DNA from 4 places in the Terribacillus sp. JSM ZJ617 genome. Region 1 is predicted to be linked to each of the others. Evidence: riboswitches for the same ligand, from Rfam matches in the RefSeq annotation. Region 1 holds a riboswitch; each other region holds the start of a gene.
The links. Region 1 has a riboswitch for S-adenosylmethionine ahead of ACH6C1_RS15600 (hypothetical protein). Riboswitches for the same ligand answer to the same signal wherever they lie in the genome.

Region 1 (5,151 bases):
TCCGCCTGTTAACCAGCTATAGCCTAGATAAATCCTAATTACTGCCCAAAGTGCCGCTGCTGCTTTACTATTTCGAATCCATTGTATGATCATTTTCTTCCACACTCCATCCATGAAAATAGTTTGTTAAACATTTCACATATAAGATTGAGATGGATTAGCGCTTTTCCTTCTACACTTGTAGTATAAGCGAAAGGATCAGATTGCGCTCAGATTTGTGAACGTTTTCACAAATTTGCAATATTCCTTTTACAGTTTTGTGAACGTAGACAAAATGCTGTTTCAAATGGTTTTCTTTTTCCGTCCACTTGCCATATCATTCTCTGACTTGGAGTTAATCTAATTTAGCAATGGGCAGAACTCATTCTTCCGACAAACCTATAGCTATAATAAAAGAAACGAGGCATAGCCTCGTTCTTTTATTCGTAGATGGCCTTACCGATACGTATCATGTGTCGGCACGAACAGATCTTCCTCAGCCTGCCGGACGACTGAGAAATGGTCGACATTATAGTGACCGTGCAGAATCTGATTGTGATGCTGGATGATTTGCTCCGCTGTCAGAACATCAGAACCGGCTGTTGAGTGACCATCTGCTACGAGTGTTACATCCATGCCTTGTACAGTTGCAGTACGAACTGCCGTGTCAATACAATGCTGGGTTTCACAGCCCATGATAACAAGATGGGTAAATCCTTCATCTTTTACAAACTCCAATAATCCTGTTCCGTAGAATGCATTTGTTGCCTGCTTGTCAAAGATGGGCGCTTCCGGCGGTGCTTGAATATCCGGATGAATCTGGAATCCAGCTCCTTTTCCTTCGGCAACATCTGTATCGCGGACGAAAAGGATAGCGGCATCTGCCGTTTGTGCTTTAGTGATGACCAAATTAATTTGCTCTATTAGATTTTCTTTTCGGTAAACAGGTCTCTCTCCTGCTCCTCCTTCAATTAGTGCTTGCTGTGCATCGATAATCAATAATGCTTGCTTCAATAAAAGCTCCCCTTTAGCTGATTGCTAGGACTCTCCTGCTTTGCGACTTGTATGCTGTCTTAGTCTGTTTCATACTGAACCGCCTCCTACTTGAAAATTAACTGTAGTATACACTACTTCCTAGTAAAATGGTGTCTTTTTCCAATCGAAAGATGTTTATTGTCTGCTCAATCCGGTTATCTATACCGTGTAATAGAACACGTGAGGAGGATTAACATGGCAAAGAATAAATTAGCACTTCATGAAACGTTGGAAGTACACGAAGTACTTACTCTGAAGCAAAGCTGCCTCGTGAAATCCTATGCATTACAATCCCTGGCCGAAGATGACACTTTGAGAATGATTCTGGATAATGATGTAACTAGTTCAGAGAAAGCAATCAAGGAATTGCAGGAAGTCCTATCTTAATAAAGGAAGGTGATTGGAATGAGTATCACGGAAAAATTGAAGACAGCAGGAAAAATGCGTGATGAGTTAATTGCGACGGAATTACTGGTTTCAGCTAAAGCCACTGTCAGAACCTATGCGGTTGCACTGACAGAAACTGCATCTCCTGATGTACGAAAGGTTTTGAAGAAACAATTGGATCAAGCAATTGATAATCACGCCAAAATCGCAGATTACATGATCAAAAATGACATGTACTATGCGCATGATGTGGACAAACAATTGAAACATGATAAAGAAAAAATCGAGAAGTCACTCGAATTAGTGAAATAAAATAAACCTCGTACAGCCAGGGCGCTGTACGAGGTTTTTCTTTATTAAAATTGCAGTTCTTTACTTCTCCATAGATAGGTTTGAATCAGCTGATTCGTATCCTCAAGATCCTTTACCGATACGACCTGTGTTGTCTGGTCAAGATTCTCGATCGGGATATTCAAGACGCCTACCGGAATTTTAGTGGATATCTTTTTGTAACGATGTCTGAATAGGAATTCCAACTGAAATGGAATGTCATGAGCAATGGCTAAATCGACGAGCTGATTTTTCAAAGTCTGATTGATTGGAATTGTTTTGTCTGCCACTTTGATCGCAACGCCGCTTCCTAATTCGATGGCTCCTCGGCTTTTATGCGCAATTCTTTGGCGAGGGACGGATCCGATAAAAAAGGCTGCTTCTCCTTCGAGCTGATAGGTAAGCTGCTTTTTGTTATGAATCGGAAAGAAGATGATAGTGATTTCTCCTTCAGATGTATTCCATTGCTGCAGAAGATTGATTGCAATTGCCGGCGCCACTTTATTATCCAGCCCTTTCCCGACGACTCTTCCGCTCACTTCGTCACCAAGATACAGAAAATCATCAAAAAGCGTTACATGATCACCAGGCTCAACGCCCATCTCTCGCGCATCATTTTCTGAGTTCGCCCCGATGTCAATCAGAGCTGCATGCTGCTCTGCTTCACCTGTCTTGATCACGCCCTGCACTAATCCATCCTTAGTCTCCACTTGTACAGTCTGCCCCTGAGCATAGGTGAGCGAGAAATAGTTTGCATCCGCTACAAGCGCGCCCGATTCCGTTATCGACGTCACCACGTAAATCTCTTCCTTTACCTCAGCGAGCAAGGTTATCTTCGGCGAATACTTTTCTCCATATTTACGGACAATAAGATTCCCCCGACTGTCAAAGTGCATCTCATCTGCGAATGGTGTAATCTTATCGACGATCTGTGAAACAAATGACTGATTGTACCCTTTGTACTTGGATAGTTCCCGAATCAATTCAAACATGTTGCCTTCCCCTTTCTGTAGGCAGCGGGACAAATACAAAAGCCTCTCGTGCAAGATGCGTCGAGAGGCTTCCTCTATTCATCTTATCTGCCGGCTATGAACCGATGGAATTAGCACAGTATCTGTTGTCAGACCTGCTGCTGAGGTTTCAATGGGCCATATCCCTCCACCTCTCTGGATAAGAAACATATACAGTTTTCAGAAAGTTTACCAGACAACGATTAGATTGTCAATATATCTTATCGGGTTACTCGGATTAACAAATGTAAATTGCTTTAGAGAACCATAATATGCGGGCATAAGAATGATTTAGCACAATTAAAATTAATGAACCACCTAATTGATTTTATTGGTATATTTATACATATGTATTGCGGGAGGGAGATACTTGAATCCAATACCAGAGAAACATTCTTACAATGATTACTTGAATGAATCAGATGTAAGCGACTTCTCACATCCTCTGATCAAAGAGAGGATCAGTGAGCTGATTTCATCTCAAATGTCCGAAATAGAAAAAGTCAGCGCAGTATTCCATTATGTTCGAGATAGTATAGCGCACTCATGGGATATTCAAAGCAAGCGAGTGACTTGCAGAGCATCAGAAGTCCTTACATACAAAGAAGGTATCTGTTATGCAAAATCTAATTTGTTCGCTGCCATGTTAAGATCAGTAGGAGTTCCCACTGGATTTTGCTACCAAAGATTGACGCTATTTGATACACCTGATAAAGGATATTGCATACATGCCCTAAATGGAGTTTATATCAAAGACTTAAATAAGTGGATCCGTTTGGATGCACGCGGAAACAAACCTGGCATACAATCCGAGTTCTCACTGGACGAAGAGCAATTAGCATTCCGGATTAATGAAGAATATGGAGAAATAGATTATCCTATTATCTATGCTGCACCCAATACAAAGACAATCCACACTTTAGAAACAAGCAAAAATGCTCTGAATATGTATAAGAATCGATTACCTGATTTTTTATGATATTGAAAAGGATCATATATGGAAGGAATGATTATAATGAGTTGGGAAGCCAGACGTGTCATTGCTGTTTTATTTATTGCTATTCCTCTTTTAATCGCAATTTATCTTTGTTTTAATAGTCATTTATTATTTCAAAATAGCTTTGACATGACCGATGGTGATGTTATAGGCAGGACTCTAATTATCATATTTACACTTTATCTTTTCACGAAGATAGGCTTCGTTATTTTTAAAAGTGCGCAAAAGCAGCCTTAATACTAAAAACTTCATACAGCATAACTAAACCCTCGAACAATTAAATTGTTCGAGGGTTCTATATATACTACTGATTATTATCACAAGCTGTTTGCTAAACAGAATAATTCGCCGGCATCCAGCTTGCCCCAACTCCGCCACGACCAAAATGGATTGCCATAACAGAACTGATTTCATTGCTGATAAATACTTCTGCTTTATCACCGCATATCTCCAATGCATGCTTTAACTCATTGGCAAGGTCAATGGAATTTACATGTGTAATACGAACAACTTGTTTACCTGATTGTTCAATATCATGTCTTAATCTTTCCAGCATCCACTTTAACAGACGTTTCTTGGTACGAACCTTACCCATAACCTCTAATTTTGCATCCTTAAAACCGATAATTGGTTTAATATGCAATAAGTTTCCGATCCTTGAAGCAGTTTTCGAAATGCGACCAGTACGTACTAGCGTTGTCAGGTCATTAATCGTAAGGTACAGCTGTCCATGTGTACGATAATATTCAATTGCCTCTAATAGTTCGTCAAACGATTTACCTTGTTCCATGAGCTCACACACTTTAACGACGATATTTTCTACTCCAATAGAAGCCGAATTCGTATCGATGACGGTAATTTTTTCTTTTGCACCTTCGATGGAATCCCTTGCTATACGGGCGGAATTGACGGTACCGCTTACATTTTCTGTACAATGTAGGCTGATAATAGCATCGTATTTTGCCAATAATTCTTCATAAAGGTTTACAAATACCTCTGGTGAAGGCAGGGAAGAAGAATAAGAAGCTCCCTCATCTATAAAACGAAATAACTGATCATTCGTAATCTCTTTTAAATCAATATAGGACTTATCATCTACGACAACATTTAAATGCGCGTAATATATAAAAGGATATTTCTGTAAATCCTCTTCTCTCAAGTTCGTAAGACTATCTGTGACAATTGCAATTTTCATATATTCACCTCTAATTCAGTATAACTTGTAAATCAAATAAAGAAACAAGAAAATTAGGAAATTAGTAATAAAATCAGTCAAGAAAATACATACAAATATCACAAATTTCCGTTTACTGTTACTTTGGATAAATTCGGAAGGTATTTGGAGCGCGGAATGATTTATTGTCTTGATATTAATCCTATTCATCTACATATAAAATACCCAAATTCCTATGG
Region 2 (5,151 bases), on a different contig from region 1:
CCGCTTCTTCCAGCAAAGCAATGAGCGTTTCGCTCGCGAAAAATTCCTGGTTTCCGATCTCTGGCTTCGCATGGATGGCCTGACTAGTCTGGATATACTTTTCTTTATTTGTATCCAAATGCAGTGAAATTCTGCTAGCTTCCGTAACAGATCTACTCATAATCATTCCTCCTCCTGAAGTCTTTTCAGATGCTCCTGCAGTTCCTCTTTTGGTACATCCACCACGATAGAGCCACCATTTGTATCATTCTCTACTGCTTCCTTCACGGCTTCATCCTGATACAGCTCAACGATTTTCTGATATGTTTCATTGTCCTCGTCTTTCTTATTAACTGCGAAGACATTTACAAAAGGTGTAATGCTGTCGTCATTGGCATTTTCCAAATAGATTGGATCCTCCTTCGGATCGAGACCTGCCTGACCTGCTATGCCATTATTGATGAAAGATGCTGCTACATCCGGCAAGACACGTGGAGTTTGCTGGGCAACAACAGGTACGATTTCAATGTTCTTCGGATTCTCTACAATTTTGGATGGATCTCCGAACTGGCCAAAGTCATCCGCTAATTTTATAACGCCAGCTGCTTCCAAAGCCCGCAGTGATCTAGCTTGGTTAGATGGATCATCCGGGATAGCAATCTTATCGCCTTCCTTCAGTTCATCAAGGCTTTCGATTTTCTCTGAATAAGCTCCAATTGGGGCAATGACTGTCGAACCGATTGGTACAATAGTATCGCCATTTTCTTTGGCATATTGACTCAGGAAGGCGATATGCTGGAATGAGTTCATGTCGATTTCACCGTTGGCCAACGCTTGGTTTGGCAGTGTATAGTCAGAGAATTCCACAAGTTCGATATTGATGCCCTCTTCCTTCGCCTTTTCCTTCAAAATTGGCCATTGATCCCCATCAGAACCTGTTACACCGATTTTCACTGTTTGGCTGCCATCTGCTGAGCTGCTCCCACACGCTGCAAGGATAAATACAAAGGCTAACGAAACGATTCCAAGTAGAGCTTTTTTCATGTCGATCATCTCCTTAAAATTTTTCTTGAAAGTGTATTGCCGACCCATTGGGCAAGCTGGACAAGCACAATTAAGATAACGACTGTAACAATCATGACGCTCGTATCAAACCGCTGGTAGCCATATGTCATCGCTACATGTCCGAGACCCCCGCCGCCGACCGTTCCTGCCATTGCCGAGAAATCAATCAAACTGATGGTAATGAACGTCAATCCGAGAACGAGCGGACCGAGAGCTTCCGGAATCAAGATGGTAAAGATTATCTGAAGAGGACTGGCTCCCATGGCCTTAGCTGCCTCGATGACACCCGGGTCAATACTGATGAAGTTATTTTCTACAACTCGTGCGATGCTGAATGCAGCTGCGATGCTCATCGGGAAGATCGCGGCCCATGTACCGATGGTCGTGCCAATCACCTCTCTGGTCAGCGGACTGATCGCGACTAGGAATATAATGAAGGGGATCGGGCGGATAATGTTGATCAGGAAGTTGATAATTTGAAAAAGGAACGCATTTTCCAGAATGTTTCCTTTACGGGTTATGAATAGTAGAAGTCCGAGAATGATGCCGAATATAGAACCTATGACCAATGTGACAGCCACCATCAGAATCGTCTGACCAGTCGCCTCGACAATACGCGGCCAAAAAGTTTGCCAATCTACGCCCATGCCACATCCACCTCCTCTATTTGTACGATCTCTTCCAATTCCCTTACAGCACCGGCTGTTTTACCTTCGTCACCGTCAAAGCTGACAAGCAAATTGCCGTAGAATTTTGCCTGGATTTCTTGGACGGAACCATAGACGATATTCACGTCAATATCGTGCTTTCTTGTTACCCGGGATAAGACTGGATCGCTTGCCACCTCTCCTTTGAAAATGATTCTGTACAGCTGCTTCCCGCCTTTTTGCCGCCACTCATCTAATAACGATGGAGATGGGAGATCCTGCTGAACGGAGCGGATAAAACGTTTTGTCGTCTGGTGGACAGGACTTGTGAATGTATCGAATACACCGCCAGTTTCTATAACCTCTCCATCCTCCATAACAGCAACCTTGTCACAGATAGCTTGAATCACATGCATCTCATGCGTGATCAGCAGAATTGTAATACCGAATTCCTTGTTCACCTTTTTAAGTAGACGAAGAATTTCACCTGTTGTATCAGGATCCAGTGCCGAAGTTGCTTCATCACAAATCAGAATATCCGGTGATGTGGCTAATGCTCTGGCAATGCCAACTCGCTGCTTTTGTCCTCCTGACAGCTGTTCCGGATAATCCTTTGCTTTATCCGACAGTCCGACGAAATGGAGAAGTTCATTCACTCTCTCTTTTATTTTAGCTCGCGGCATTTTTGCCAGTTTCAAAGGATAAGCAACATTACCAGCAACAGTCCGCGAGGTTAACAGATTGAAATTTTGAAAGATCATCCCTATCCTGCGGCGTACTTTCCGAACTTCACTAGGACGAAGACTGGCTAAATCCACACCTTGCACTTCCACCGAACCTGCTGTCGGATTTTCCAGTACATTGACAAGCCTGAGCAAGGTACTTTTACCGGCTCCGCTAAAGCCGATAATGCCGAATATCTCTCCTTCCTCGATTGTCAGATTCACATTTCTAACAGCATGCACTTCCCGTTTTCCGATTGTAAATGTCTTTGAAACATCCTTGAAAGTAATCATCATTTTCCTCCCATCAACACAAAAGAGCCCTCTTTTCCTTATCCAGAAAAAGAGGGCTCCACGTATGAAACTTCCTCATTCTCATCTTCCAAACGCTCATGAGCGTTTGCAGGAATTGGCACGGTATTTAATAATAAACCCGTTGCCGAGACGTCATAGGGCCTGATCCCTCGGTCTCTCTGGATAAGAATAAAACAAGTATGCAGTTGTAAGATTTGATTACCATGTTATGGGATTGCAGATTGAAAGTCAATCACTTTTTTAAAATTCTTTTTTCTGGTATTGGATAATCCCTTGCTGTGGCCAGCTTGCGTTAGCTGTTTATGCATTTTAGAAAAAGGGTGCTTCACAGCCTTTCAATCATAATAAGACGCATATTGGCTAGTTTGGAATAGTAGCTAAAGTATACGATAGCCAAGCCTGTTTTCCTATACAGCCTAATAAAAAAGTCGCATCAAAAATGCGACTTTCAATGTTATTCAGCTGTTAGGTGCCAAGTGTAACTCACAAAATCCCCAATAAGGTCTGCAGGTACACGAATACCGCTGTACGCCAGTTCATCACCACTATATATTTCTTCCGTACCATTGATTCTGTAGTTTTTAGCTTCATCCAATCCCTTCATCCGTAAAGAAGCGAGTGGTGCTGCTGGCTCTGCCAGAACACGATAATAGCAGACAAAAGCTTCTGTTTTATCTTCGTTAACAAACATCCAAGCAGTTTCATTGCCTTCAAAAGGACTTTTCAGCCGATAGAATCGACCGAACTGAACAAGTCTGCGAATCTCCTTATAGGTGTTAATCTGCTGCTTGACGACTTCCTTCTCCTCAGGACTAAGCTTTGTGAGGTCCAGCTCGTATCCCAGATTCCCTGCCATCGCGACGTCACCCCGCATCTCCAATGAAGTAAATCGGTGTACTTGATGGTTCGGAACATCGGATACATGGGCACCCATCGAAGCAATGGGATAAAGCAAACTTGTAGTATGCTGAATTTTAAGCCTTGAGACAGCATCTGTATTATCACTTGTCCATGTTTGTGGCATGTAATACAGAATTCCCGGGTCATAGCGGCCGCCGCCGCCTGAGCAGCTTTCAAACAGAATCTGCGGAAAACGGGAAGTGATCTTATCCATCACTTCATAGACTCCGAGAATATGTCGATGTGCCGTTTCCCGCTGACGCTCAGGAGGAAGCAAGGCAGAACCAACCTCAGACAGATGACGGTTCATATCCCATTTCACATAAGTGATTGGGGCACTTTCCAAGATGGCTGCTACTCGCTTAATAATCTCCTCCCGAACGTCCTGTCTTGAAAAATCGAGCACGAGCTGATCACGGCTTTCCGTACGATATCGATCCGGCACATGCAGACACCAGTCAGGATGCTCACGGTACAAATCACTGTCCACCGATACCATTTCCGGCTCGAACCAAAGTCCAAATTGCATATCTAAATCGTTTACACGTTTCGCCACATCTTCAAGTCCATTCGGCAGCTTCGTTTTATCGACAAACCAATCTCCCAATGATGTGGAATCTGAATTCCGTTTTTTGAACCAGCCATCATCCAATACGAAAAGCTCGATTCCTAGCTCACTGCCAGCCTTAGCGATTGCCTCAATTTTATCAGCATCAAAATCAAAATACGTCGCTTCCCAGTTATTAATCAGAATCGGCCGCTCTTTATCTCTGTATTCTCCTCTTACTAGATGCTGCTGATAGAACCCATGCAGCGTTTGCGACATTCCTCCCAAACCATCCGCTGCATAAACAAGCACTGCTTCTGGTGTTTGAAATGTCTCATTGGGTTCCAGCAGCCACGTGAAGTCGAACGGATTGATACCCATTGTCACCCGAGTTGTCGCAAACTGATCGACTTCTGCCTGGGCTAGGAAATTACCGCTATAGACAAGATGAAAACCAAACACTTCCCCTTGATCTTCTGTTGCATGCTTCTCCATCAAGGCGATGAACGGATGCTGCTGATGACTGCTTGCTCCGCGTGTGCTTTCTGTAGACTGTATACCCGCCTGCAAAGCACGCTTTTCAAGATGTCTTTCCTTTCCCCATGCCCCCGGCATGGTAAGCATGTCAAAGTCCGAACGGCGGAAGTCGATACATGCACTGGCAGCCTGTAAGAGCTTTAAATTTTGTTTGCCATTATTACGGAATCGCACAGATCTTGCGACTACATCATACTGACTGAAAATTGTATAAAGCAAGATCACTTCCAAATGAAGTAATTCATCTTCCATTGTAATTTCAAGCGTTTCTGCTCCTTCCTGACCAGCGTATGTTGCAGGAAGCCCTGCCAGCTTCGGCTTACCACTGAAGATACGATGTGATTTATAACGCAAATCAGTCACAGTTGATCCATTTTCCAGCTGGATCTGATAGGCTGGCTTGCGAAAATCCGAATTGCCAAACTGTGGGTATTCCTGC
Region 3 (5,151 bases), on a different contig from region 1:
TAAAGCCTGACTTAATTTCTGTTTCAATTGGAATCAATGACGTATGGAGACAGCTGGATCAGCCTCAAATGGAGCAGGTTTATCCGGATGAATTCAGAGAAGTCTTCGATAAGATCCTGGCTGAAACAAAACATACTGGTGCGGAGCTCTACCTTATGGAGCCGACCATTATCGAGGAAAATAATGAATCAAAAGGAAATCAAATGTTGATTCCTTATGTAGAAATTGTAAGGGAATTGGCTGCAAAGTATGGCGCGAGACTCGTCCCGACTCATACCGCCTTTTTGCAAACGGCGCAAACGGATTTGACAACAGACGGTGTGCATATGACGGACGCCGGTAATAGACTGATGGCTGATACGTGGCTGGAAGCCTATTTTGCAGCAGAACATAATTGATTTTATCTGGTCCTATAGAAAACACTGGTGTGGAATGGGAGAAAAAATGAATTTTCCACACATATGACTAAGCCCTCCTCTAATACAATGACATGAAAGCGGGTCTTTTTCATACGCTGTATGTGGGGTGATAACATGGCGAGAGTACAATACAATAGTTCGGACATTGATTTGATGGCTAGAATGATGCGTGCAGAAGCCGAAGGGGAAGGGCAGCTGGGAATGCTGTTTGTAGGGAATGTCATTGTAAATCGTGCTGTAGCTGATTGTTTGGATTTTGCAGATGTAAGATCGATTAACGATGTTATTTTCCAAATACAAGGCGGGAATTACTCATTTGAGGCTGTTCAGAAAGGAAATGTGTTTTACCAGCGAGCACGTGAGCAGGAAAGAAGATTGGCAGAAAGGAATCTGAAATCCTGGAGACAACAGCCTGCTGCGTACGCGCTTTGGTATTTTAACCCGTATGCACCATGCCCTCCGACATGGTACGGTCAGCCTTTTGCGGGTCAATTTAAAGACCATTGTTTTTATGAGCCGCAGGCTGGGACGTGTGACAGTGTTTATATGGGTTAACATGAATTGTGAAAAAGGGAATAACCTTATTATAAGGTGTTCCTTTTTTATTTATCTAATTTAATACATATTATTACATTTAAACTATGGTAAGGTTATCCTATTATATTATATTTTTTACAACTGCAGATTTGAATGTGGTAATTGAAAAGAGGCTGATTAAACTGTTTCAAAAGTTGTTTGGTAAAAAATCTAAGTCACAGAAATCAAATGTAAAATCGGAAAAACCTAAAACAGAATCAAAAGCAAAGAAACCTAAAATAAATTCAACCAGAATTGGCGAACTTGGAGAGTACAAAATCAATATACAGCTTGATCAGCTTCCTAAGGACAGCCGTTATTTAAGTGACGTATTAATCCTTAATTCTCGTGCTAAATCAGGATATTCACAAATTGATCACTTCATTTTTACCTCTAGGGCGATATTTGTAGTTGAAACAAAAAATTACGCCGGAACAATATATGGTGATCGAAATAGAGAAAAGTGGAGTGTGAATGGAAAGTTTCCGATGATGAATCCTTTTCATCAAAATTATGGACATGTCCAAGCACTAAAATCGATTCTATCACTAGAAGAGGACACGAATATTGTTTCCATTGTCTCATTTACTAGAAGATGTACGTTTAAAGTGAATGAAGAACTGAGAAAAGTTCAATCGAATGATCTCATCGTTTATGATACGGAATTATCGGAGTACATAAACAGAAAAATGAATGTTTTAAGAGTACAGAGCAATTCTCCTATATTCTCTGATGAAGATATTTCACGTATGCACAGTATATTAAGTGAAAAGAACATAAAGGATCCTAATATTAGAAAAGAGCATATTGAAGCGTTGAAACAGAAGAAACATAAAGAGACATCTGCTGTACAGTCTACCAATGCCAAATGTTACATCTGTAATGTCGCAGTCTCTAAAAAGGTAGAGTCCTTCTGTAAGGCTAATCACAATCGATTTAGCGGGAATGTCTATTGTTATGAACATCAAAGAGGATAGTGGGCTCGAGCAATGATAGCAGTCGCCAAATATATAACTAGCTATAGTTAATTTTCTTGAACTGTTAAGCGGTTTTACTATATAGTATTAGTTAACAGAATATTCTCTTATCAAGAGAGGCGGAGGGACTGGCCCAATGAAGCTTCAGCAACAGACTATATGTACTGTGCTAATTCCAGACTAGATAAGAATCGGACTACATAATGTAGCAAACCTCTTCTTATTTAGGAGAGGTTTTTTGTGTTCTCTTAAACTAATTATATGAGGTGAGAGTTTATGTCAAACGAATTGAGTAAAGCGTTGGAAGTATTAAGAGAAAAGAAGTGGGTGGATCTGACGCATACATTTGGTCCTGAGTCTCCGCATTTCTCGGCATTCAATTCTGCAATGTTCGAAACACTATTCTCCCATGAAGATGGCTTCTTCGCCCAGAGCTTTACTTTTCCGGGACAATACGGTACGCATCTGGATGCACCGATCCACTTTGTGCGGGATACACGATATTTAGAAGAACTCGATCTGAAAGAATTGGTATTACCGCTTGTTGTAATTGATAAATCCAAAGAAGCTGCTGCAAATCATGACTATTCACTGTCTGTGGATGATATTCTGACGTTTGAATCAGAATATGGCAAGATTGAGCCTGGCACGTTTGTTGCTTTACGCACGGACTGGAGCAAGCGCTGGCCAAATCAGCAACAGATGGATAATAAAGATGAACAGGGAAACAGTCATTCCCCTGGCTGGTCACTGGATAGTCTGAAATTCCTGTATGAAGAACGTAATATCAAAGCGGTAGGACATGAGACATTTGATACGGATGCAGCAGTCGATTTTCAGAAAAACGGTGCGTTGCTTGGTGAATATTATGTGCTGGAACAGGATTCCTATCAAGTGGAGCTGCTGACGAACTTGGATCAGCTGCCAGAAAAAGGTGCGTTCATCTTTAATATCGTTCCGAAAGCAGGAAAAGCGTCAGGATTTCCTGTTCGTTCATTTGCGGTCTTGCCATAAAGTTGCTCTCCATATGATTAAGCCGTTTCCAATTCGGTTAATGGATAAAATACTCACGAAATGGAGGCGGCAGGATGGATAAGGAACAAAAGTTACCAGCTGTTTTCAGTCAACTGGCAGAAAAGCTTCGAGACATAAGCCGAACAAGCAATCATTTAGATGAATTGTTAAAGTCAGCTTATACAGTAGTAGCAACCGATCACCCGCTGGTCAGAGCGGATGGAAGACATGATGATGCAAAAGGTATTCAGCAGCTGTTGAACTTGGCTGATCGAAAGAAGGGCATACATATTGTCTTTCCGCCAGGACTTTACACACTGCGACGTCCTTTACGTCTCAAGCCAAACACGTTCTTTGAGGCGGATGATAATTCTATATTCCGAAAAAAGCATCATGGACCGATGCTGCTAAATTTACGCAGGCGGAATCGAATGCGTTCTTATAGCGGCAATGGCAATCTGATCATTCGAGGCGGAACGTGGGATGCAAACTACCCAGCCTACCGTGGAGGCACTAGCTTTGTGCTGGCGCATGCGGAGAATGTGATTATCGAACAGCTGCGGCTGGTGGAACATGGCGGAGGGCATGCAATCGAATTGAATGCTGTACGTAATATCGAAGTGCGCCATTGTCAGTTCCTCGGCTATGATGACCGTGGGGGAAAGCGCACATACAGTGAAGCAATTCAGCTTGATTTAGCTAAAGCACGCAGGGTTTTCCCGTGGGGAGGATCTGTGTTCGACCACACAACATGTCAGGATATTTGGGTTCATCACAATAGTTTTGGGCCGTCTGAGACAAAAGGAAGCTGGGGAAGGGCTATTGGATCACACTCTGCAACAGCAGACAGATGGCATGAACGTATTTTCGTGACAGACAATGTAATGAAGGAAACGCTCCAATGGGCTGTCCGTGCTTATTCATGGCGGAATGTTGTTCTTTACAATAATCGAATAGAATCATGTGGTGGTGGGATTGCTATTCATCCAAATCATGTAGACGGCAGAAATGACACGGACAGCAAGAACCGTCCTACTGGGCGCAGCAACCCTATCAAGAATTTCCTGGTCATACAGAACACCATCTGCGGCGGCGGAAATTATGCCTCAGCGATAAGGCTGAAAGGTGATGAGCAGTCACCTATAACTGGTGCATACCTGCGTGGTAATCATGTGGAATCTTATCCCGGAAGAGGGGTTCTTGTTACAGGTACAGCGGACGAACAGAGCCGCTCCTTCTAGGCAGTCACCTCGATTATAATAGTTAATTAAATGTAAGTTTTCTGTATATTATGGAGAAAATATGCATATGGGAGTCGATACATGCTACACTTTTGTTGGAGGTGGCCTATGTATTTAGATGAGACGAAACGTTATCGGTTTATTGGATCCGTTCCTTTCGGGAAATACTTCATGGTCCGCATCTATGACCTGGAACTGCAGCAGGAATATACATTATCTGATCGGCTTCTGAGTCAATATACAGATAAGCCCTTGAAGGAATTTTACCTTCAGATCAAGCGTAATATCTATGACCAGGAAGGTGATGAAAGTGGTACGGCCTCTGAGCTGGGTGATATGCAGCAGCGGTTGTTTGATTTTCTCGATGAAGTAGAGGAAGACGATGCTACACCTCTCCGCATGGACAATGTTATACCCTTCAGAAGACCTCGGTCTGAGGATCCCCAAGAAAAGTAGGGAATAGTATTAAGAGGCTGTGGATGCACGGATTCACAGCTTTTTGCCATTTTTAAGTTGCAATCTGCGTTTTCTTTGTTACATTTAAGGGTATAGCTGTTATTGGGTCTCTAACTGAAAATCTAATGAGGATGTTGCCGATGGATAAAGAGAATAATGTTGTCCTGTTCCCGGGTCTGAAGACGCGGCTGGAGCGGGAAGGGATGAAGGAGCTGCAGGAGAAGAATTATACCGATGCAATTGGGAAGTTTGAACAGCTTCTCGATTATGGTTACCGTCAGCCGGAAATTCTGACTGGGCGCCTGATATGTTTAATGGAGCTGGGCAGACATGAAGAGGCGGAAGAGATGTCCTTGCAGCTGCTGGCTGCCAGGGATAAGGATTACCTGCAATACTTACATATTCATTTGACACTGCTGTTCCAGCTTGGGCGCTACGACGAAGTAGTGGAGCTGCTGGACGAGGTGT
Region 4 (5,151 bases), on a different contig from region 1:
TATGGCCAGGAAATATATTCAGATGGGCTATACCCGTGCTCGCCGCTATGCCAACTACAAGGGCGGCAAGAAATATAAGGATGCCGATAAGACAGAAAAGCACGACCGGCAGATTGATGATGAAAAAGCAGCCTCTGCGCAAGTTTTCAAAAAAAAGTGGGACGAAATAAGAGAAGATGAAGATTACCTTTCCCGTAAGAAGGCGCATCAGAAACAATACGGATAGCCATGACATAAAGATTCTAGTATGCTTTTAAAGACTAACTTTTGGAGGCACAGCTAGAATGAAAGGAATTACACATCTATTAATCGGAGCTGGCGCAGGTTTCGCCAGTGCCACCGCCTTGAATGCCGAAGGCGCTGTCACCGTCACAATGACGTGCACAGCAGCAGTTGCAGCGCTTGTACCAGATTTGGATACAGGCGGTATCCTCTCCAACCGCATCACTTTTTCGCACAAAGCCATCCGCAATATTACAATTTTTATCGGATTATTGCTCATTCTATATAGTATGTGGAATTTATTTGGCCAAGATCGTTATATCGGGTTAGCAATCGGGGCAGGAATTATGGTTCTCTCCCGCGTAATCAATAAGAAGTTCATGCTGCTGATTACAGGCATCGCTGTACTGTTGACCGGATTGTATACTGGACATACATGGGTTGTCATGAGCGGATGTTATATCGGGGTTGCATCCTTCCTTGCCCACCGGTCCTATACCCACTCCTTGATCGGACTGATCTATTTCTACATATTGATGACATTCTTTGAACAAGAGACCGCCCTATTTGGGACCCAGCTTGCCGGCACTGCCGGTTATGCAAGCCACCTGCTCGCTGATAGCAGGATATTCCCTGTGAATAAGAAAGGAGTCAAGTTGCTCCTTCCTATAATCAAAAAAGATTTCTAAAGGAGACGATTGCATGAATCCATTGTACACAGCAGAACTGGCAGAAAAAATAAAAGCGAAAGATAGTGTTCATCTGCTTGATATCCGGCAAGAGTCAGATGTTCAGGATTGGGCGATTGATGCCGACAGCGTCAAACGATATGATATCCCGTTTGCTGTCATCAAAGCAGATCCGAATAAGGCTCGCGAAGCACTGCCAGAACATGATCCTGTCTATGTCATGTGCTATCGGGGCAAATCCGCCCAGACAGCCGTCTCCCTCTTACAAGCAGCTGGAATGGATAATATTGTCCATGTTGTTGGCGGGATGCAAGCTTGGGGAGAAACGATCAGTCCCCGTAAAGTCGGTGATCTCACTTATGGCGGAGAGATATACCAGTTCATGCGTATGGGGAAAGGCTGCCTATCTTATATGGTTGTCTCCAATGGAGAAGCAGCAGTAGTAGATCCCGCCAGGTTTACAGAAGTCTATACCTCCTTCGCATCAGAGAAAGGCTGGACGATCAAACATGTGCTTGATACCCATCTACATGCAGATCATTTGTCTGGCGGACGGAAGCTGGCAGAAGAAACAGGAGCAAATTATTGGTTCCCTGCAGACGATGGAAAAGAAGCGACATTCACATTCTCACCGCTGCAGGACGGTATTACGATCCCATTCGGTAAATCCGAAGAAGGCATGCGCAGCGTTGCCTCACCAGGTCATACAGAAGGAAGCATCAGCTTGGTTGTTGATGACACATTCCTGCTTTCTGGGGATACGCTCTTTACCGAGTCGATTGGCCGTCCGGATTTAGCCGGTCAAGCAGAACAATGGGTACAGGATCTGCACAATACGTTATACGAAAAATTTCCATTATTGTCGCTGGATCTGATTGTCCTTCCATCGCATTTTTCCGAGCTGTCAGAGATCGGAAGTGACGGCACAGTCCAAGCACGCATGGAAGACCTATACAGAAAGAACCCGAGACTGCAGCTTCCGAATGCGGGCGAATTTGCTTCCTCCGTTTTGGGAAGTATTCCTGACCAGCAGCCAAATAGTTATCAGCTGATACGAGAAGCCAATCAAGGGAAAGCGACGTTAGGCAGCGCAGACGAAGCCGATATTGAATCAGGTCCTAATCGCTGCGCAGTAACCAGTTAATAGGAAAAAAAGAGCCAGCTCCCACCGGGACTGGCTCTTTCTTATGCTTTAGAAAAGATACCGAGCTTTTCGATCCGCATCGCTGCTTCCAGTAATCTTTCTTCTGTATCCAATAAACCAGCGCGAACGTACCCTTCTCCATATTCCCCAAAACCATTGCCCGGAGCGACCGCCACATGCGCCTTTTCCAGCAACAGATCAGCGAATTCCTCAGACGTGTAACCATGCGGAACTGGCAGCCAAACGAAGAAGGTTCCTTTGGGCTCCGGAACGTCCCAGCCAATAGCACGTAAATGGCCAATGAAAGCATCTCTTCTGCTCTCATACGTGTGGACAAGCTCCTCCACGCATGTCTGATCCGCTGTCAGTGCATAAGCTGCCGCCTCTTGCATGCCGCCGAACAGACTCACGTAAACATGGTCCTGGATTAAATTGATACTTTCAATAACAGATGCATTACCAACTGCAAAGGCGATGCGCCAGCCTGCCATATTATACGTTTTGGATAGAGTGTACATCTCAATGCCAACTTCCTTGCTGCCTTCGGACTGCAAGAAGCTCTGCGGTTTTTTCCCATCAAACCCAAGTGCACCATAAGCGAAATCATGCAATACACAAATCTTATGTTCCTTCGCCAGTTCCACTGTTTTATCGAAGAACTTCTGATCCGCAGCAGCAGCAGTCGGATTGTTCGGATAGTTCAGGAACATCAGCTTTGCTTCTTCCAAATCACCTGCAGGAATAGCAGTATAATCAGGCAAAAATTCATTTTCTGCGGTTAATGGCATGAGTGATGTCCGCGCTTGGGCAAGTTCGATACCGGACAAATAATCCGGATATCCCGGATCTGGAAGCAGTGCCAAATCACCTGGATTCAATAGACATTGGCTGATTTCCACCAAACCTGTCTTAGAGCCGAACATGATGGCCACTTCTGTTGCGGGATCTAGTTTCACACCGTATTCCCGATCATAAAAGTCACAGACTGCCTGTTTTAGAAAATCAAAGCCTCTGAAAGGTGAATATTTATGATAAGCCGGATTATCGGAGGCTTCCTTCAATTTCTCTACGATATGCTGCGGCGTCGGCAGATCAGGGTTTCCCTGTCCGAGCTTGATGATATCGTGCCCCTCCTGCTCCAGCAACCCTACTTTATGTACTAAGCCGGCAAAAAACTGTTCCGGCAAACGTTTCAATGCATCCGAAAACGGAAAATCCATCTTACTCACTCTCCTGTTGTCTCCCACATTCTATTCTGACTATTACCAATCTTGACAGTCTTGGAAATAGAATGCGATAATGAACAAATCATACATGAATCACACACTCTTATCAAGAGAAGGCGGAGGGAATTGGCCCTATGAAGCCCGGCAACCGGTGCTATTTGCACACGGTGCTAATCCAACAGCTAGACGCTGAGGGATAAGGGGACGAGACACACGCCATTCCTCTTCCATATTCGTCTGGAAGAGTTTTTTTATGTAAAATCAATGAGGTGACAACATGACCATCAACATAAAAGGCGCTCCGAATTATTACGCCTGCGAGGATAATATACTACAAAGCCTTCCGGCAAGACTTAAAGAATTGAACTGGACCAATGGATTGCTTATCCACGGAGATGCTTCCTGGAAAGCGGCTTCCCCATTTCTGGATCCAATCGATTTGCCAGTGAAACGAGTAGGCTATAACGGCCAGTGCACACATGCGGAAGCAGCCAGATTAGCAGATATCGCAAAGGACGAAGCTGCTCAATTCATAATCGGTGTCGGAGGCGGAAAAGTGTTGGATACTGCCAAAGCTGCTGCCAATGATGCAGGATTGCCGGTCATCCTGATTCCAACGATTGTCTCAAACTGCTCCCCCTGGGCTTCACTTAGCGTTTTCTATGATGAAGCAGGTAATTTCGTCGAATATACAGTGTTTCCGCGCAGTGCATTTATGCTGCTAGTCGAGCCGAAGCTGCTACTAACGACACCTGTACCCTATCTGATTGCCGGCATTGGCGATACATTGGCTAAATGGTACGAAGCGGATGCACTTACCGAACACATGTCGGATCAGCCGCTTGCAGTCCAAATATCCCGCAACGCAGCTAGGTTGTGCCGGGATATCCTTATAGCGGAGGGAGATGCTGCTATTTGTTCTTTGCAAAACAAGCATGCTGACAGTGCATTTCTCCGCGTTGCAGAAACGATCATCATGGCTGGCGGAATGGTTGGCGGTTTCGGTGATGAATATGGCCGTATTGCTGGTGCTCATTCCATTCACAACGGATTGACAAGACTTCCAGAAACGCACGAGCAGCTGCACGGCAATAAAGTCGCTTATGGTATTCTTGTTCAGCTTGCACTGGAAGAAAAATTCGAAGAAATCCTCACATTGCTCCCTATCTATCAAAAGCTCGGATTACCAACTGTACTTAAAGAGCTTGGCGTAAAAGAAGAGGTGGACAAAGCGATGAAAATTGCAGCAGACGGCGCTGTCGTTCCAGGGGAATCCATTCATTTCATGCATGTTTCCGATTCAGATCAGGTGGTGGACGCCATGCGAAGTGTCGAGAGATTCGTTGCGGCAAATAAGGGAGTGACACAATGAAACTTGCTTTAATTCAGCATGATATCGTTTTTGGTGACCCGGAAGCCAACTACAGCAAAGTGGAAGCATTAATAACAGAAGCACAGGAAAATGCGGATGTTCTCGTGCTGCCTGAGCTTTGGACAACTGGCTATGACCTGACAAGGCTTGATAACATTAGTGATGCAGAGGGAGAAACGACGAAACGCTTCATCAGCAGACTAGCTAAGACACATCAAAAATACATCGTCGCTGGTTCCATCGCCAAGCAGACCGAAGCAGGTGTCTTTAATACGATGCTTGTCTTCGGACCAGCTGGTGAGCTGCTACATGAATATGATAAAGCGCACTTATTCCGGTTGATGGATGAAGAGAAGTTTCTGACCCAAGGCGACAAATCCGCCTCCTTTTCCATAGGAAATAAGCGAGCAGCTGGTGTCATCTGCTATGACATCCGTTTTCCTGAATTCATCCGTACGCATATGATTCACGATCAGCAAGTGCTATTCGTCGTTGCGG

Region 2: it holds a riboswitch for S-adenosylmethionine, as region 1 does, so the genes downstream of both, ACH6C1_RS01955 (methionine ABC transporter ATP-binding protein) here and ACH6C1_RS15600 (hypothetical protein) in region 1, are expected to answer to the same signal.
Region 3: it holds a riboswitch for S-adenosylmethionine, as region 1 does, so the genes downstream of both, ACH6C1_RS10585 (cyclase family protein) here and ACH6C1_RS15600 (hypothetical protein) in region 1, are expected to answer to the same signal.
Region 4: it holds a riboswitch for S-adenosylmethionine, as region 1 does, so the genes downstream of both, ACH6C1_RS13895 (iron-containing alcohol dehydrogenase family protein) here and ACH6C1_RS15600 (hypothetical protein) in region 1, are expected to answer to the same signal.

Annotation. Positions count from the first base shown of each region.
Region 1 is NZ_JBISEQ010000005.1:31,718-36,868, reverse strand. It holds gene ACH6C1_RS15620 (DoxX family protein) at 1-93, opposite strand, end outside; gene ACH6C1_RS15615 (cysteine hydrolase family protein) at 436-993, opposite strand; gene ACH6C1_RS15610 (spore coat protein) at 1,210-1,401, shown strand; gene ACH6C1_RS15605 (spore coat protein) at 1,420-1,713, shown strand; gene ACH6C1_RS15600 (hypothetical protein) at 1,758-2,723, opposite strand; SAM riboswitch class I at 2,804-2,908, opposite strand; gene ACH6C1_RS15595 (transglutaminase-like domain-containing protein) at 3,112-3,720, shown strand; gene ACH6C1_RS15590 (hypothetical protein) at 3,739-3,975, shown strand; gene ACH6C1_RS15585 (DegV family protein) at 4,070-4,933, opposite strand.
Region 2 is NZ_JBISEQ010000001.1:391,119-396,269, reverse strand. It holds gene ACH6C1_RS01970 (M20 family metallopeptidase) at 1-160, opposite strand, end outside; gene ACH6C1_RS01965 (MetQ/NlpA family ABC transporter substrate-binding protein) at 163-1,023, opposite strand; gene ACH6C1_RS01960 (methionine ABC transporter permease) at 1,029-1,691, opposite strand; gene ACH6C1_RS01955 (methionine ABC transporter ATP-binding protein) at 1,682-2,707, opposite strand; SAM riboswitch class I at 2,786-2,897, opposite strand; gene ACH6C1_RS01950 (alpha-galactosidase) at 3,183-5,151, opposite strand, start outside.
Region 3 is NZ_JBISEQ010000002.1:844,889-850,039, reverse strand. It holds gene ACH6C1_RS10600 (SGNH/GDSL hydrolase family protein) at 1-398, shown strand, start outside; gene ACH6C1_RS10595 (cell wall hydrolase) at 534-974, shown strand; gene ACH6C1_RS10590 (nuclease-related domain-containing protein) at 1,112-1,972, shown strand; SAM riboswitch class I at 2,077-2,163, shown strand; gene ACH6C1_RS10585 (cyclase family protein) at 2,249-2,986, shown strand; gene ACH6C1_RS10580 (glycosyl hydrolase family 28-related protein) at 3,061-4,227, shown strand; gene ACH6C1_RS10575 (hypothetical protein) at 4,336-4,683, shown strand; gene ACH6C1_RS10570 (tetratricopeptide repeat protein) at 4,824-5,151, shown strand, end outside.
Region 4 is NZ_JBISEQ010000004.1:77,106-82,256, forward strand. It holds gene ACH6C1_RS13875 (DUF4385 domain-containing protein) at 1-226, shown strand, start outside; gene ACH6C1_RS13880 (metal-dependent hydrolase) at 285-911, shown strand; gene ACH6C1_RS13885 (MBL fold metallo-hydrolase) at 925-2,055, shown strand; gene ACH6C1_RS13890 (pyridoxal phosphate-dependent aminotransferase) at 2,097-3,275, opposite strand; SAM riboswitch class I at 3,382-3,484, shown strand; gene ACH6C1_RS13895 (iron-containing alcohol dehydrogenase family protein) at 3,559-4,653, shown strand; gene ACH6C1_RS13900 (carbon-nitrogen family hydrolase) at 4,650-5,151, shown strand, end outside.